DNA from 2 places in the Paenibacillus sp. 1-8 genome. Region 1 is predicted to be linked to the other one. Evidence: riboswitches for the same ligand, from Rfam matches in the RefSeq annotation. Region 1 holds a riboswitch; the other holds the start of a gene.
The links. Region 1 has a riboswitch for cyclic di-AMP ahead of AC0WRU_RS06425 (hypothetical protein). Riboswitches for the same ligand answer to the same signal wherever they lie in the genome.
Positions count from the first base shown of each region.

Region 1 (8,800 bases):
AGAATTTCATATTAGAATATGTGGAATTTGCGAAATATCGTAAGCAAAAAGGTGAGAATGACAAAACACAGCCTGAATGATCTTCTCGCTAAAGATCACTCAGGTTGAAAACCTGTAAAACGGACCGGCGGGTTCGATTGACGAGTTTATTTGGGTTGCCGATGTTATAGCGTGCCATATACTTGGGGGACGCTCACATCGTTGGTTTCAGAGTGGTGATGCCTCCTTATAATCGTTATCGTCGATGTTGAGGATTGCAGCAACTTGTTTTCTGTACCTTTGTGCTTTGCGGGTGCCGTGAATCAGATTGGACAAGCGTGAAGGCGGGATGTTATACGTTTCACAAAATGTTTTCTGATCCAGCCGAAGTTCGACAAGCCTTTGTTTGATGGCCCACCCGAAGGAGGTGACAGGCATTTTGTTGTTCAAGTGAAATCGCCCCTTACGGATACTTGCGGAATAATTGGTGTGTTATAATAATCATCAGTAAACATGTTAGAATTAACCATCTAAAACTATGATACACGTTTATACGTGTTTTTACAATCTAAAATACGTAACTAAGATAAATTTATTACTTATTTAAGTGATAAATGGTTTGGATAATCCATCTGGAGCCTGTTAACTGTGAGAAATGTCAATTGTGCTCTAGATAAAAAAAGCACTCTGCCACTGAAAAAAAGTGGTGGGAGTGCTTTTGGCGTTGGTGCTGGAAGGGTGAAAATAGGCATCAGGGGGATGCTGGAGGCGTATAATGGGGCCAGACGAAGGAATCAGTCGAATTTCACCCGCGCGGGTGGTTGCTGCTCATATAGGGTGGCTGCGTAATGTAGGAGTTGGACCAGTGTCTTTGCAGAAGGCGACGCTGAAATGCGGTTGGCTCAGTCTCAGGGGTGTTGAATTGCTTCCATGCGTCTAGAAGCTCGTTGGTCATTCGTTGAATAACAGGATTTTTTTCCTCATAAGGAGGATGGAGTAGTTTGGAAGCATCTTCGACACAGAAGGATACTGCCGCGGCAAGGTAGCCGTGAATGGTTTGCTCTACATCATTTCCAAGAGAAACGTTAATCCAGGTATGAACGGTTGCGAGTGTGCCAATCGCATTGTATTGGATGAGTATAGCTTCGAGTCGATCGAATTCAAGCCAAGGGTACAAAGCCTTAGCGAGCTTGAGCAGGCGTTGGCCGGATAGGCGTGACTCTTTCGTGTGCTGTAGGGAAGAACGCTGGGCGTGCAGCATTTTATCAATAAGAGCGATACGCCAACCATCATTTTGCTGAACAGCGATATAAAGACTTTTGATAGCCATGCCATCGAGGGATGTGAACTGAGGATGCAGATCGGTGCGTGCATAGTGTTCCAGGTCTTGCAGACAGGTTAAACGACCATTTCGAAACAGCTCCTTTAGCCCGTAGGAACGAGTGAAGCCACCGACAGGCAGGGAAGGGTCCAACAGCAATGCGTAGTTCAGCAAACGATTGCCTTTTTGCAAAGCGGTTCGCCTCCTTAGAGTATAGTTTTTATGTTATATTAAGTGACTTTAAAATCGAATTAAGAAAAATTTTAGTGATATTATGTAATATATATTTACACTTATGATGCTTACATGTCAAATTAAATATTTTTATAGCTTTTATATGTTAGTTTATTTAACTTTAAAATAATTATTGTATTTATGTTTACAAATAGAATACAAGGGAGTATAATAAATCTGTTGCCTCGAAACATTGGAATTTGCGGTCGTGGTGGAATGGCAGACACGCTATCTTGAGGGGGTAGTGGGCGTACGCCCGTGGAGGTTCGAGTCCTCTCGACCGCATTACATGCAAGACACAGATAAAAAAGCATCCTGACACGTTTTTTACGTGATTGGATGCTTTTTTTGTTATATCCCTTTTTTTCTAGCCACAGGAGCAGCCGCCTGGATCGGCTGCTTGTGAACGGTGATGAAGTGGCTTGTTAGCTTTGCTACAAGAGCTTCTCGATATCCCCCGCCAGTTTATCTGGAGTTGTCTGTGGGGCGTAGCGCTTAAATACGTTACCTTCGCGTGTAATTAAAAATTTAGTAAAATTCCATTTGATCGCTTTGGAGCCTAATACGCCTGGAGCTGTCCGGGTGAGGTAGCGAAATAAAGGGTGCGCCTGATCGCCATTGACATCTGTTTTGGAAAACATCGGGAACGTAACTCCATAGTTAATCTGGCAAAACTCCGAAATGTCCTCGCTGGAACCCGGCTCTTGCTTGGCAAACTGGTTGCTGGGGAACCCCAGGATTTCAAGACCCTGCTCATGGTATTGGTCATATAGCTCTTGTAGCGCCTTGTATTGGGGGGTTAGCCCGCATTTGCTGGCTGTATTCACGATAAGCAGAACTTTTCCTTCATATGTTGACAACGGAATCTCATTCCCTTGCAGGGTTTGCGCATCATATTCATAAACGGTCATGGTATCCCTCCTTATTTGATATTCCACAATTAAATTGTAAGCAATTTAACGAAGGGTTGCAAGTCTATAATAGATGTAATGCGCCGTCTGCGACTGTAAAATCGTATTTTGTCCAAAACGGAAAATTGCACTGCAAATGGGGTGAATTGGCGCTGTTTCTCATCGTAAAACAGGCTCAATCGGCGTTTATCAGGTGCATACAGCAGTTTTTCTTTCTCTTTTACAAAAAAGGGACAAAAAATGCTCTCCATACGCCAATATTGACATGCCCGACATTTTCGAAAAGAGATGAAAAACCGAGATTGAAGGAGCTGGGAGAAGGATATTTATGTTGTAAGCGCTATTATTAATCTCTTATGCTCCAAAGACCGATTTATAACCCCGCAGGTGAGCTTTACAGTGTTCCTTGCGCGGGTGTATGATTCAAGACGTAATTTCAAATTAAGTGAATGAAGCAGCAACGAATTGTCTATAGCGCTGAATTTTGCAGTTGCAAAAGCGGGGGAACCGAACGGGAACTCTACGGCTTTCAGAGCCGTGTGTCTCATGGGGTGAATTTTCCGGCCAAGTGCCAGAAATAGGGCGACTCTCACGTCCGAATCCGACAGCTAACCTCGTAAGCGTACAGGGAGAGGCAACAAACCGCCGTGTGTAGCCATGGTTTATTTTATCATGGTTACGTAAGAAGCCGGAGGAAAGCCTTTTTCCTTCGGCTTCTTTTTGTTGTCTTTTTATACCGGGAGAGGAGCTACTGATGGAAGGTCGGCTAATCATTGTCACTGCACCGAATGAATCGGGCAGAAATTTTGTGAAATTGCTTATGTTCAAAAAACTGGCGTTTGCGGTTCTGACGAATAGCGCTCAGGAGGAACGACAGCTCAAAAAAATGGGTGTGGAGCATGTTGTGCGCATCAATACGATGCAAGCAGGGAAGTGGAATTTTCCCAAAAAAGAAATTGGCTGCGTGTATTTGTTTGAGAACAGCTTGAATCTGACGTGCCGTTTTCTGCAAATATGCCGGCCGCTGACATCGGATTCGGTCTATGTCATTACACACGGCTGTAATCCTCAAGGGATTTATCGAGGTTTGGGAGCGGACCATGTGATCTACACTTTGAATGGAGAGGTGGGTTTTCTGCTGAACGGATAGTCGCTTACGATATGGCTAATTTACATTAAAATTTTTGAATTTAGTTTTATAGCGATTTTACGAGAGTGTAAGAATGATGAATTAAGGACTGGTACGGGAGGGTATGAACATGATGGATATATACATGCTGCTCGTGATGGCTGTGAGTTATGGAGCGATACTGTTGTTTGTACGCTGGTGTAATGCGCAGACCTCCAAAGGAGGGCGAAGAGGATGATGGTTGTGCTTGCGCTTACGGCTATTGTGTTTGTGTATTTAATCTACGCACTCCTGAATCCTGAAAAGTTCTAATCAGGATTCAGGTATAGGATAAAGCGGACGAGGGATAGCAGATCGTGGATGAGGCATCAGAGGCAGCGGGCTTTCGCAAACGTGTGCACTCGCTTGGTGCTATGAAACCGTCTGTTGTCCCAAACGCAGGAGCATTTTGGAGGAGGGAATAGATGATGGAGCTACTGCAGATTGGAATTGTGATTGTGATATTGCTGCTCTTGGTGAAACCAGTGGGCACCTATATATATCATGTATTCTCAAATGAACCGAATCGGACAGATCGGGTGTTTGGCGGGACGGAGAAGCTGATTTATAAGGTTATAGGATTGAAAAAGCTGGAGAGCATGCGTTGGACCACGTACGTTATGAGCTTCATTGCTACGAATGTCGTGCTTGTGGCGATCAGCTATGTGCTGCTGCGCTTGCAGGGACTGCTTCCCGGTAATCCGGCTGGAAACGGCAATATGGAAGCTTCACTGGCATTTAATACAGTGATCAGCTTTATGACCAATACGAATCTCCAGCATTATAGCGGAGAAAGCGGACTTACGTATTTGACGCAGATGGCGTTCGTAACGATGATGATGTTCACTTCGGCTGCTTCCGGTTTTTCGGTTGCTGCGGCTTTTATGAGAGGATTGACGCGGCGCGGTGAAGGGATGGGCAACTTTTTTCAGGATTTTATCAAAGCAATTATACGGATTTTTCTGCCGTTGGCCTTTGTACTTACGCTGGTGCTGGTCGGACTGAAAGTACCGCAGACGCTTCAGTCTACGGCGGATATTACAACGCTGAGCGGAACACAGCAGCAGATTGCTTTGGGACCCGTTGCTTCGATGGAATCGATCAAGCATTTGGGCACGAACGGGGGCGGTTTCTATGGGGCCAACTCGGCGCATCCTTTTGAAAATCCAAATCCCTGGACGAATGTGCTGGAAATTTTGGCGATGTGGGTGATGCCGGCTTCGCTGCCGTATACCTTTGGACTGTTCGCCCGTAATCGCAAGCAGGGCTGGATTATTTTTAGCTCCATGATGGTATTGTTCCTCGTCTTCCTATCCATTACGTATGTGTCAGAGAAAACGGGCAATCCGTTGATTCATGCACTGGGTGTGGATGCTTCTCAGGGAAGCATGGAAGGGAAAGAGGTTCGCTTCGGCATTGGACAATCGGTGTTGTTCACGGCTGTAACGACGGCGGCAACCACTGGCTCGGTGAATAATATGCACGATACGCTGACCCCGCTGGGCGGTATGGCTGCTTTGGGTGAAATGATGCTGAACGTCATTTTCGGCGGTAAGGGCGTCGGGCTGATGAATATGCTGATGTACGCGATTCTGGGTGTGTTTATATGTGGATTGATGGTCGGCAGGACCCCGGAATTTATGGGCAGGAAAATTGAAGGCAAGGAAATGAAGCTGATCGCGATTGCCATTTTGGTACATCCGTTTCTCATTTTGGTGCCGACTGCGCTCGCTTTTATGAGTCATTGGGGGTACGATGCGGTCACAAACCCCGGGTATCACGGATTGACTCAGGTGATATATGAATATGCTTCATCTGCGGCTAATAACGGTTCGGGATTTGAAGGTCTTACGGATAACAACGTATTTTGGAACACGACAACAGGGATTGTTATGTTCTTCGGACGATATGTATCTATAGTTGCACTGTTGGCTGTAGCGGCTTCATTGAATGCCAAAGCACCGACTCCGGTGACGACGGGCACACTTCGCACGGACAACAAGCTGTTTGGTGCGATTTTAATCGGGGTTGTGCTGTTGATCGGCGCGTTGACCTTTTTGCCCGTAATCGTATTGGGGCCTGTGGCTGAATTTCTGACCATGTGAAGAAGATGAACAGGAAGAAGAAAATGAGAATGGATGAACGGGGTGCTTGATCATGAAGGAACAACGCAAACGCATGCTGGACAAAAGCATCTTGAAGCATGCGATCAAGGATAGCTTTATGAAATTAAATCCGATGATCATGATGAAAAATCCTGTCATGTTCGTCGTGGAGATCGGTACATTGGTCGTACTGCTCATGTTGCTGTTTCCCGGTTATTTTGGAACTGGCAACGAAATGGGGTTTAATCTGGCTGTTTTTATTATCCTGCTGTTCACATTACTCTTTGCTAACTTTGCCGAAGCGCTCGCGGAGGGGAGGGGTAAGGCGCAGGCTGCCTCTTTGAAAAAATCCAAGCAGGACACACAAGCCAACAAGCTTGTCGGGGATGAGATTCAGGTGGTCAGCTCGACCGAGCTGCGTAAAGGTGACATTGTGATGGTGTCCCAGGGCGAGATGATTCCGAGTGATGGTGAGGTGATTGAAGGTCTTGCCTCAGTGGATGAATCGGCGATTACGGGAGAATCGGCTCCAGTGATCAAGGAATCAGGTGGTGATTTTTGCTCGGTAACCGGCGGGACGCGCGTGGTCAGTGACCGAATTAAGGTGCGGATTACGACAGAGCCGGGTGAGACGTTCATTGATAAAATGATTTCGCTCGTGGAAGGCGCACAGCGGCAAAAGACGCCAAACGAAATTGCGCTGAATACCCTGCTGATCAGCTTGACGATTATTTTTCTGATCGTGGTGGTTACGCTGGCACCGATTGCCCGTCATTTTAACATTGACCTGCCTGTTCCCGTGCTGATCTCGTTGCTGGTCTGCCTGATTCCTACAACGATTGGAGGACTGCTGTCAGCCATCGGGATTGCCGGTATGGACCGGGTCACCCAGTTTAACGTGCTGGCGATGTCAGGTAAGGCGGTAGAAGCATCCGGGGACATCAACACGATGATTCTGGACAAAACGGGTACAATTACCTTTGGTAACCGGATGGCGAGCCAATTCGTGCCTGTAGGGGGCGTAGAGGAGACAGAGTTAGTGAAGTGGGCTGCGATGAGCTCGATGAAGGATGAGACGCCCGAGGGGCGCTCAGTTCTGGAGTTGATGCGCAAGCAGGAGCACACGCTGGATGAATCCTTGGCAGCAGGAGGGACCTTTATCGAGTTCAAGGCGGAAACTCGGATGAGCGGTCTGGATCTGGCCGATGGACGAAAGGTACGTAAGGGCGCGGTGGACTCTGTCCGGCAGTGGGTACTATCGCAAAACGGCAGCGTTCCAGCCGATCTGGAGGAAAAAGCGAATCAGGTGGCCTCTGAAGGAGGTACGCCGCTGGCTGTCGCGCTGGATGATAGGATATATGGCATTATTTATTTGAAGGACACGGTGAAGCCGGGCATGAAGGAGCGGTTCGATCAGCTCCGGGAAATGGGCATACGCACGATCATGTGTACCGGGGATAATCCGCTGACAGCCGCGACAATTGCACGGGAAGCGGGTGTAGATGATTTTGTGGCTGAAAGCAAGCCGGAGGACAAAATCGCAGTCATTCGCCGTGAGCAGGAGCTGGGCAAGCTGGTTGCCATGACCGGAGACGGTACGAATGATGCTCCTGCGCTGGCACAGGCTGACGTCGGGCTGGCCATGAACAGTGGTACGGTCGCGGCCAAGGAAGCCGCCAATATGGTAGACCTGGATTCCGATCCGTCCAAAATTATTGAGGTGGTCGCTATTGGCAAGCAGTTGCTTATGACACGCGGTGCTTTGACAACATTCAGTATCGCGAACGATGTTGCCAAATATTTTGCCATTATCCCGGCAATGTTCATGCTGGCGATTCCGCAAATGAGCGCATTAAACGTGATGGGGCTTGGCTCTCCGTTGTCTGCTATTTTGTCGGCGCTGATCTTCAATGCTGTTATTATTCCGCTTCTGATCCCGCTGGCCATGAAGGGCGTGAAGTATAAGCCCATGAGCTCGGATCGCCTGCTGGGACGGAATTTGCTGATTTACGGTTTGGGTGGTATGGTGGTGCCGTTTGTCGGCATTAAAGCCATTGATTTGCTGGTGCATTTGTGGATTTAACGCAGCCTGTGAAGGTGTGCATTTCGGATACTGAATGGAAGCAGAAAGGGTGAGCAACATGAGTGGCTTTTATCGGATGATGTCCGGACGCAGATTTGCTGCACACGAAAAAGCCGGGTCTGCCGGGCAGGGGAATAACAAGCGTCCAGAGACGGATGCTGTGCCGAATGGACAGCCGGAGAGAGAAGAGATGCGGGGAGGCACCATTGTTGGCGTGGCGTTGCGTACCTCGGTGCTGATGATCCTGCTGTGTGGCCTCGCTTACCCGCTGGTTAGCACGGGCGTGGCACAGGTATTGTTTCCGCAGCAGGCGAATGGCAGTATGCTTCGTAATGCGGAGGGTCAGGTAGTCGGCTCCGAGCTGATCGGGCAGTCCTTTGCCAATCCAGCGTTTTTTCAGGGGCGGGTATCAAGCATTGATTATAATGGGGCCGGTTCAGGCTCCAGTAACTACGCACCGTCCAATCCGGCCTTGATACAGAGGGTTAAGGATTCGATAGCAGGTTGGCAGAAAAATAATCCGGATGTACCGATCAGTCAGGTTCCGGTGGACCTGATTACGAACTCCGGCTCCGGCCTGGACCCGCATATTTCGCCACAGGCGGCACGGGTTCAAATTCCGCGTATTAGCCGCTTGACGGGTATTGCGCCGGATAAACTGAAAGCACTGGTGCAGGAGCAGACCGAAGACCGCAGCGCCGGAGTATTTGGAGAGCCGCGTGTGAACGTGCTCAAGCTGAACCTTGCGCTTGAAGCGCAAACGCAGGTACAGTCAGCCAAGCCATAGAAGGATCAAAAAAAGGTATTCCCGAGCGATAAGCTTGAGGGATACCTTTTTTATGGGATTGGGATGCTCTCGGATGGATAAAGCTGCAAGAAAGTGTTTTATTCCTTATGGGGGATATGAATTTTTGTTCGCTTATTTACTTAGCTTTACATTGCTTGATGAATTTTTGGCTTTCCTTAAGGCTGAAGCGAGTACGCACATGTATATAAATA
Region 1 is NZ_CM149995.1:1,382,525-1,391,324, forward strand. Features, by position in the region: gene AC0WRU_RS06400 (helix-turn-helix domain-containing protein) at 1-80, shown strand, start outside; gene AC0WRU_RS06405 (hypothetical protein) at 208-429, opposite strand; gene AC0WRU_RS06410 (urease accessory protein UreF) at 785-1,492, opposite strand; tRNA gene AC0WRU_RS06415 (tRNA-Leu) at 1,737-1,819, shown strand; gene AC0WRU_RS06420 (glutathione peroxidase) at 1,969-2,445, opposite strand; cyclic di-AMP (ydaO/yuaA leader) riboswitch at 2,911-3,084, shown strand; gene AC0WRU_RS06425 (hypothetical protein) at 3,200-3,595, shown strand; gene kdpF (K(+)-transporting ATPase subunit F) at 3,812-3,886, shown strand; gene kdpA (potassium-transporting ATPase subunit KdpA) at 4,042-5,718, shown strand; gene kdpB (potassium-transporting ATPase subunit KdpB) at 5,771-7,801, shown strand; gene kdpC (potassium-transporting ATPase subunit KdpC) at 7,860-8,588, shown strand; gene AC0WRU_RS06450 (MFS transporter) at 8,721-8,800, opposite strand, start outside.

Region 2 (8,800 bases), 1.4 Mb from region 1:
CGAAAAATGGTTCTGTGCCCAATACGTTTGATCTACCCAAACCGCTACTCCCTGTACATTTGTCAGCTCAGTGGTAAGCTGGGCATCCGATTGTTCCCGCACCATGACCAGCTTTGGATAATGCTCCTGTTTGAAGCCTTCCAGCAATACACAGTCGTATGCCTGAAAATGCCGGATTAGTCCGGTGACAGGCCGACTATGCTCCTCTATAATGGCTGTTCTTCCACCTGAAACAATGGCTACGCCTTCGGCTCCCGCTTGTCGGTGCTTGTACGTATCTGTTCCCTCATGATCCATCTCAAACTCATGTCCATCATGCTTGATCACAGCTACGCGTAGCCCGGACTCCCGCAAATAACGAATCAACCCTCCGAGGAAGGTCGTTTTCCCCGTATTTTTGAATCCGACGACCTGACATACATACGGATTTATCCTATTCACGTCACATGACCGCCTAGAAGCACCAGCACACATACCTCTTCCCCTGCACGCAAGCCTTCTGTTGTCGGAGGAATCACGATCAGACAGTCGGTGTCCTTAATCGTCACCATGGCGCTGGATTCATCTACTCGCGCAGGAATCGCGTATACTTGCCCATTGCGTATTTCCAGGGAGCTGCGTACAAAACGGGTAAAATTATTCACCTTCGTATAATCTGCCCCCAACTGCGCCGTCCAGGTTTGCAAATACGGTTGCTCTGAAGACAGCATCATTTGGATGGTGGGTCGCACAAACAACTCGCAGCCTACAAAGCACGCACCAGGATTGCCAGAAAGTGCAAATAACAGCTTACCGTCAATGACCGCGGCTGTAGTCACACTGCCCGGACGCATTGTGACCTTGTTAAACAGCATATCCACATCTTCCTGTCGTACCAGATCGCCCATAATATCAAAATCCCCCACCGATACACCGCCACTCGTGACGACGATATCGTAGGCAGCTATCGCTTCACGTACAGAAGCACGGGCGAGATCCAAATCATCATGAATGGCTTGCAGGATGAACGGCTCCCCCCCTGCCTCCCTGATTTGTGAAGCCAGCATATATGTATTGCTGTTCCGAATTTTCCCCGGCTGCAACGGCTCATCCACGGCAAGCAATTCCGAACCTGTGGAAAAAACGGCCACCCGTGGCTTCCTGTAGACGGGTACCCGATGCACACCAAAGGTAGCCAGCACCGAGATATGCCCTGCCCCCAGACAGGTTCCTTTGCTGAGTAGAAGCTGATCTTCCTGAATCTCATGGCCGATTGGTGTTACATTTTTGCCGATTTCCATGCGCTTCTTCAGGCCGACATATACCTGTCCATCTTCCTCACGTAGCTGTGTTGCTTCCAGCATAACAACCGTGTCTGCCCCTTCAGGCAATTGTGCTCCTGTCATGATGCGCGCCGCCAAGCCCGTCTCCACCCGCTTGTCCGATACGGTGCCGCATGGAATTTCATCAATCACGCGTAGCCAGATTTCCTGACCGGACGAACAGACTTCAGTGTCCGAACCAAGGATGGCGTATCCATCCATGCCTGAACGACGGAAGCTGGGATATGGGTGTGGTGCGGTCAAATCCATCCCCAAATAACGTCCATGGGCCTGCTCCAGTCCTACATCCTCCCGCTCTCCCTGTTTAACATGAGCAGCTATTCTTCTTTGCGCTTCTTCCACTTGAACCGCTTTGCGCTGAAATTTATCCGAATTTAATTGTACCTGATTCATATCTTCACTCCGTTCTTCTGAAAAATACTCTCTTTCTGTTATAACGCTAAAACCGTTATCTGGCAAATGCGGACAGTATTTATTGGGTCGTGGCCAGTCTCTATGCGCAAAAAAACAGCCCGGAATCTCATACCCAGGCTGTTTTGGCAGGTGCTATTTTAGAATTTTGATCATCATTACACTTCTTGACCCCATCATCGTCGGCTTCGTCGACTGATTTTACCTGAACCGCTGCGTGTTTTAGGCTTGCTGTAAGATCTTCGCGGCGAATCAAAAATGCTGGAACCGCCGCTGCTGCCCTGGTCACGTGAAATCGAGCCCCTGCTCGGTGAACTGCTGCTGGAGCCTCTGTCGAACAGACTTCCGCTGGAACCGACACTGGAATCAGACCCCTTACCCCTGCGGGTAACGGAACCCTTCCGCTCCACCGTAATCGGCGGGATCGCTTTCTTCTCCTGCACCGTAGGTGCACGATACTGGCCCTGAGAAGGTCGGTATACATCTCTGCTTGAATACCCCCGGTAAGAGCCAGATCCGCGTAACGAATCAAACAGAGCATCCAGTACGGTTGCCGTTAAGTATCCTTTTAGAAAGCTGGAACTGTAATTTTGCTCGACATACTTCTTGCTGTCAATTTCAATTAATGTGTCTTCCTTCTTGGCTGGATCTTGCTGTAAATGGTACCATTCATCGCTGTACACCAGAAACATCCGCTCATTGCTCTGCGGCGACATTTGTTCCGGTTCACGCTGTTCTTTCAGTTCCTCCGCCACTTCCGGGACCGTTTTACCTGCGGCGCGATACACGTACGAGGTCGAATTGCCGCTGCCGCTAACCGATTCCAGCGGGTACGTATCTTTCACATTTGGCGCACCGCAGCCGCTTAACACGGATACGAACAAGCTCAGCGCCACAATGACCTTTAATGCATACTGCCAGGTGCGTTTGCCCATGTGTCACCCTCTCCTAGCTTGCCCGAATAACCTTGACGTCTCCGGTAATTACTTCTTCTCCTTCATATAGCATAAAGCGACCGTCCTGCCACTCTACACGCAGCAAATGGTAATCATCTGACTGATACTGCCAAACGTGCTGCTCTCCACCCTGTCGAAAAGGAGCACGGCCCATAACCGTAACATGCCCAAAATACTGCTCTTCCAAATGATATGTTATATCATCCAGCTCCAGAATCGTTGGCACTTCCTCCGGGTTGTCCAGTCTGCCGTCGATGGCCTGATACAGTCCAAATTGCAGCGTTTCCCGTTCCTCAATGTGAAGATAGCTGACTTGATTACCATCCTGAAGCGTCAAAACAACGGCATTCCGAGCACGATTATGTACTCGGCCTACCACTTCATATGTGACAAGCGACACTTCACAGATATCGCCCGGATTTAAATGAAGCATACTTTTTTCCGCTTTCGGCGGCTCCGGCTTGGCAAACAGATTCGAAACTCGTTTCCATACACCCATGATGATTCCCCCTGCCTTTCTTTAGCCTAGAAACATGCCGCAATGATCAAAGCACCAACCAGATGCAGCGTACCTGAAAACAGACCAAAGCCAATTTTGCCTTCCTGCGTACCTTTATCCAGATCAAGCTGTGCCCAGTACCGAAGTAACAGACGAACGATAACTTCCAAAACAAACAGAATGACAAAGGCGATCACAGAATACACAAGCGCCTCCAGCAAATTGTTAGCTGTAGCAATCGAGCTTGACAAAATATACCCTTGTGCAAACAGCTTCATAATTAACCGTACCGTTACGGCCATATTACCGGCTTTCACTTCTGCAAAATCCTTATACTTCGTAAATAAAGAATCAATGTACATCAATACGAACAACAAAACGGCACCGGCGCCAGTCCATACAAGCATCGCTTTCATCGTTTCTAAAAAATGCATTTCATACCATCCTCCACATCTTCTTGACCTTCATATATGTTGATTCACGCCTCCGGGCAGGGAAAAGCGAAGGAGAAAACGGTTCCCCTTCGCTTCCTTTGCAGCCACGCAGGCGGCCATGCTTATAACCTTATTTATTATCGTATTGCTTCAACAAAGCGGCAAGCTCATCGTCCACGGCACTTTTCTTATCAAGCTCCTTAAATTCCTCATCCAGCGATTTTTCCTTAGAGGACATTTCGTTGCTTGCTTCAGCATGCGCTTCTGCTTGCAGCATTTTTTCTTCCATACGCTTCAGTCCGGCAGTTGCCGTATCGGAGCTAAAACCGTTCATCGCTTTGTTAATTTCTGTTTGCGCTTTGGCTGCATTATAACGGGCAACCAGTGTTTCACGCTTGTTCTTCATTTCCGTCAGTTGTCTGCGCATTTCATCCAGCTTACCACGCAGGTTATCGGCTGCCGCTTTATTCTGCTCGTAGCCCGTCTTGAACTCGGTCATTTTTTGCTCAGCAGATTTCTTTTCTTCCAACGCGCGGCGAGCCAGATCCACATTTTGCGCTTTTGCTGCCGTATGAGCCTGCTCTTCGCGTTTTTTCACCAAAGCGGCCTGCTCTTCATATTGCTGTTTGAATCTCTTCTCAATGGCAATCTGAGCGGCTACGGCTTTCTCTGCATCCTCCAAGTCCTCTTGCATATCACGAATGTATTGATCCGTCATTTTAATTGGATCTTCGGCCTTGTCAATAATGGAGTTGATATTGGACATCGTAAGATCTCTTAAACGTTTGAAAATAGACATGTGAAGTTCCTCCTAGAGTTGAATGCTTAAATTTTAAGCTCTGTACACATGTTTACGCAAGCTTTGCAAATAGAGTTTCAAAAATATTATCTGATAAAGTGCATTTTAGAAACCACGCAAGTATGGCTCCGGGATATCCGCCTGTACTTTCAGATCCCGCGATGCATGCAACGCCCAATACGGATCGCGCAGCATAGCGCGTCCTATCGCTACCAGATCAGCTTCTTTTTGCTGAATCACCCGCCGGGCATCCTCATAATCGTCCAGCAGACCGACAGCGATTACAGGAACATTCAGCTTTTCACGTACTTTATGTGCCAAATCCACCTGATATCCCGCTCGCGCAGATGGACCGCCGTTAGAACCAATTGGCCCCTCGCCACCAGAGGAGATGTGAAAAATATCCACACCTGCATCACGATATCGTTCCCCTGTGCCCGCTATGTATTCCACATTATATCCGTTTTCGACATACTCTTTGGCGGATATCCGCATCAACACAGGCATATCAGACGGAAGTACCTCTTTAACAGCCTGAATCACTTCAACACCGAACAGCGATAGATCCTGTCCATACTCATCTTCTCTGGTATTCGTTAAAGGTGAATGAAATTGATGGATCAGATAACCGTGTGCGCCATGAATTTCTACCGTATCAAACCCGGCTTCCACCGCGCGGCGCGCGCCTTCCCTATAAGCCTGAACCAGCTCCCTGGCTTCGACTGTCGTCAAAGCATGCGGCTCCTTGAAACGATCGCTAAAAGCAATCGAGGACGGTGCAACAGGCAAGTCGGCATCTTCAGCCTTTCGTCCGGCATGACCTAATTGAATTCCGATTTTGGCACCGTACTTGTGGACTTCTTCCACTATTTTACGGTATGCAGGAATATGCTCGTCACTCCAAATGCCCAGATCATGATCTGTAATACGTCCATCCGGGTGGACCGCCGTCATTTCCACAATAATCAGCCCGGTACCACCTACTGCCCGGCTAACATAATGGACATGATGCCAATCATTTGGCTTTCCATCTTTGGCCTCCACACTATATTGGCACATAGGGGGCATTACAATCCGGTTTTTTAAAGAAAGTCCCTTTAATTGATAAGGAGTAAACAAGTCGGTCACTTTTATCCATCCTTCCTTTAATTCCAACTCTGTACAATATGAATTCCAACCTCATTATACACCAGCTATCACTGGATACCGAATCCATTAAAAGGCTAAAACTTGCGAAAATGCTGTTGTTTTCGGTCAGGTTTAATAGAATATGTGCGTTTAGCTTCGTGATCTGCACTTACATCCGTATTGTGCTGCATTTCAACTCAGCCACTCAATAGTCTAACCTGTTCAGCGGCATAATTTCAACATGTCAGGTACATAATAAATGAAAGCGAAAGAAGGTACCACTGCACGGAAAGGGGGATACATATGCCGTACAGGGGAATATGGCCAATCATGGCACTGTTACTAGCATTTTCGAGTTTTCCCGTTCACGCGGATGCGCCTCCCGATATTGGAACGAACCCTCCCAAGGAAGCGACTGTTGCTTCTTTAGCACATAAGAGCAGAGAACGAGCCACTCCTACATTAGCCATGCTTCGAAAAAAACATGCGGATATTTTTAAAATGTGCGGCCCGCATACTCAGCAAATTGCCCTAACTTTTGATGACGTGCCCGATTCCCGGTATACGCCGCAGGTTCTGGACATTTTGCACGCGAATGGTATCAAAGCCACCTTCTTTATCGTCGGTCACCGTGCGGAAAAACACCCGGGCATGATTCGCCGTATCATACGTGAAGGCCATGCCATAGGCAACCATTCCTATACCCACCCGGATTTTAGGAAGGCTTCACCGGAGCGCTTTCGCAACCAGATTAAGAAAACAGAACATATTTTGGAGGCCACCGTCGGCTTTCGACCCAAGCTGATTCGCCCGCCCTATGGTGAAATAACGGAGCCTCAGATCCAGTGGGCGCGTCGTCACGGCTACATGATTGTAAATTGGAACGTAGACTCCCTCGATTGGAAGGGACTGAGTAAAACACAAATTCAGCGTAATGTAATTCCTGCTACCGGACCAGGCTCCATCATTTTAATGCACGCAGGTGGAGGTCAAAGCTCCAACCTGAAAGGCACAGTTCAATCCCTGCCGGGTCTCATTCAGTCGCTGAAAGCCAAGGGCTACAAATTTGTCACGGTTCCACGGCTACTTCACACCTCGGAGCGGAAATAATAGTAAAAGGGCTGTCTTACCAGCAGATGCATTCTGCTCGTCAAGACAGCCCTTTTTTATTCGACAAAGCCCATATGAATTAGGATCGGCGATTAAGTTATTTGATATTGGTTTACATAATATATATTATGTAAATATAATTCATTGGCTTATACAGTCTATTTATCAATGACGTACAGCTTCACATTTTGAAAACCAAAGTCATTCACAAAAGATGGGCTACCCGGAATGAAAATATCAATCCGTTTCCCTGTAATGGCGCTGCCCTTATCGCGTGCTACCGCTACAAAAGATTGATCCGGCAGCCCTGGATGGGAATAGCCTGTAACCAGTACTTTCGTACCTAAAGGAATTACGCTTGGATCTACAGCAATCGTACCGAGCTTAAGCGGATTTCCGAAATAGTCCACCGCTCCCCATTTTCCATTTTCACAGGCTGCTGCGGAATACGCTGTGGCCTTCACGTCAACTACTTTGCTGTAGCTAAATGTTTTGCCCCATGCTTCAACCTGTTGACCGTCACCTGCTGGCTCTTTCTCGGACAAAAGCTGAGGCTTCGAATCCGAAGAGACCTTTACCTTGTTCTCATCCGGAACCTTAATTTGTACTCCTGCATATATATTGCTGGCAGCAACATCCGGGTTCTCCTTTTGCAGATCCTCTACAGATACCCCGTAACGCTGAGCAAGCAAAAAGAAGGTATCACCTTCCCTGGCGGTATGAAGCGAAGCGGCGTCAGCTACCCCTGCTGTCTGTGCCAATCCTGCGATAGCTGCGGCCAGCACTGCAAATTTCATTGTTTTTCCAATACGTTTCAGATGTTTCAAAAGATATGTACCTCCTCTAATATGCCTGCGAAGTTAGCTGTCGGATTCGGACTCAGGAGAAGCCCTATGCTTAATGCAATTCACCCCTAGGCACCTTCCATCCCTTCGTATGAAGACGGATCAGAAGTGACTGCCGTTGTTACGTCCCCCGCACTTCCCATGGTTTTGGGTCCCGCATTCAGCGTCTGTCTGGCTGTTTGCTGCCCCGGTAAGTTTTGGCTCATTGCATAGTATCACAATTTTGTAACCTAATCTGCATGAAATTGTTGGGAACCTTGAACATCATACTATATCCGTTACAATTTTGTCATCAAAAAATCGAAAAAGGTAATAAAAATCTGAAAGGATATGACAAAAAAAAGAATAAGCCCTCCCGTCAAACTTCCGTCGTGGAGGGCTTGCTTCATAGCTTTAAAAGCTCATTTCTTATAAAACCTTGGCAAGAAAATCCCGAGTACGATCATGGCTTGGAGTACCAAAAACCTGCTCCGGTGTACCTTGCTCCACAATTTGACCGTTATCCATAAAGATAATCCGGTCACCTACCTCGCGGGCAAAGCCCATCTCATGCGTTACGATGACCATCGTCATGCCACCCTCAGCCAGCTTCTTCATCACGTCCAGCACCTCTCCGACCATTTCAGGGTCCAAGGCGGAGGTCGGCTCATCGAATAGCATCACATGCGGCTGCATCGCCAAGGCACGTGCAATTGCAATCCGCTGTTTCTGTCCACCGGACAACTGGTTTGGATAGGTGTCTTTTTTGTCTTCAAGTCCAACGGTGCGCAGCAGCCCCAACGCAATTTTCTCCGCTTCCTTTGCTGCCTGGCCTCTAACCTGAGTCGGCGCAAGCGTCAGATTTTGCAGCACCGTTTTGTGCGGGAACAGATTGAAATGCTGGAACACCATCCCCATTTTCTCACGAGTCGCATTAATGTTGTGACCACGAGCCGTAATCGACTCACCCTCAAACAGAATCTCCCCGTCAGTCGGCTGCTCCAGCAGATTCATACAACGCAAAAATGTACTTTTTCCCGAGCCACTCGGTCCAATGACGACGACAACCTCGCCTTTGGCAATATCTACATTAATGCCTTTTAAAATTTCATTTTTGCCGAACGATTTACGCAGTTGTTTAACGGTGATCACTGGCTCTCAACTTCCTTTCCCATAAACCCAACAGCTTCGACAAGCTGAATGTCATTACAAAATAAATAGCGGCCGCGATTAAGAATGGACTTAGTCCTTCGTAGGTAATGTTCTTAATGACTTGGGCCTGATACATAATATCCACCATACCGATGGTAGAAATGA
Region 2 is NZ_CM149995.1:2,825,861-2,834,660, forward strand. Features, by position in the region: gene mobB (molybdopterin-guanine dinucleotide biosynthesis protein B) at 1-441, opposite strand, end outside; gene AC0WRU_RS12820 (molybdopterin molybdotransferase MoeA) at 438-1,715, opposite strand; gene AC0WRU_RS12825 (DUF4247 domain-containing protein) at 1,910-2,668, opposite strand; gene AC0WRU_RS12830 (DUF4178 domain-containing protein) at 2,682-3,188, opposite strand; gene AC0WRU_RS12835 (DUF350 domain-containing protein) at 3,215-3,622, opposite strand; gene AC0WRU_RS12840 (PspA/IM30 family protein) at 3,753-4,421, opposite strand; gene AC0WRU_RS12845 (NADH:flavin oxidoreductase/NADH oxidase) at 4,527-5,549, opposite strand; gene AC0WRU_RS12850 (polysaccharide deacetylase family protein) at 5,853-6,659, shown strand; gene AC0WRU_RS12855 (3D domain-containing protein) at 6,818-7,486, opposite strand; cyclic di-AMP (ydaO/yuaA leader) riboswitch at 7,494-7,667, opposite strand; gene AC0WRU_RS12860 (amino acid ABC transporter ATP-binding protein) at 7,913-8,635, opposite strand; gene AC0WRU_RS12865 (ABC transporter substrate-binding protein/permease) at 8,622-8,800, opposite strand, start outside.
Region 2: another riboswitch for cyclic di-AMP. It lies ahead of AC0WRU_RS12855 (3D domain-containing protein); the one in region 1 lies ahead of AC0WRU_RS06425 (hypothetical protein).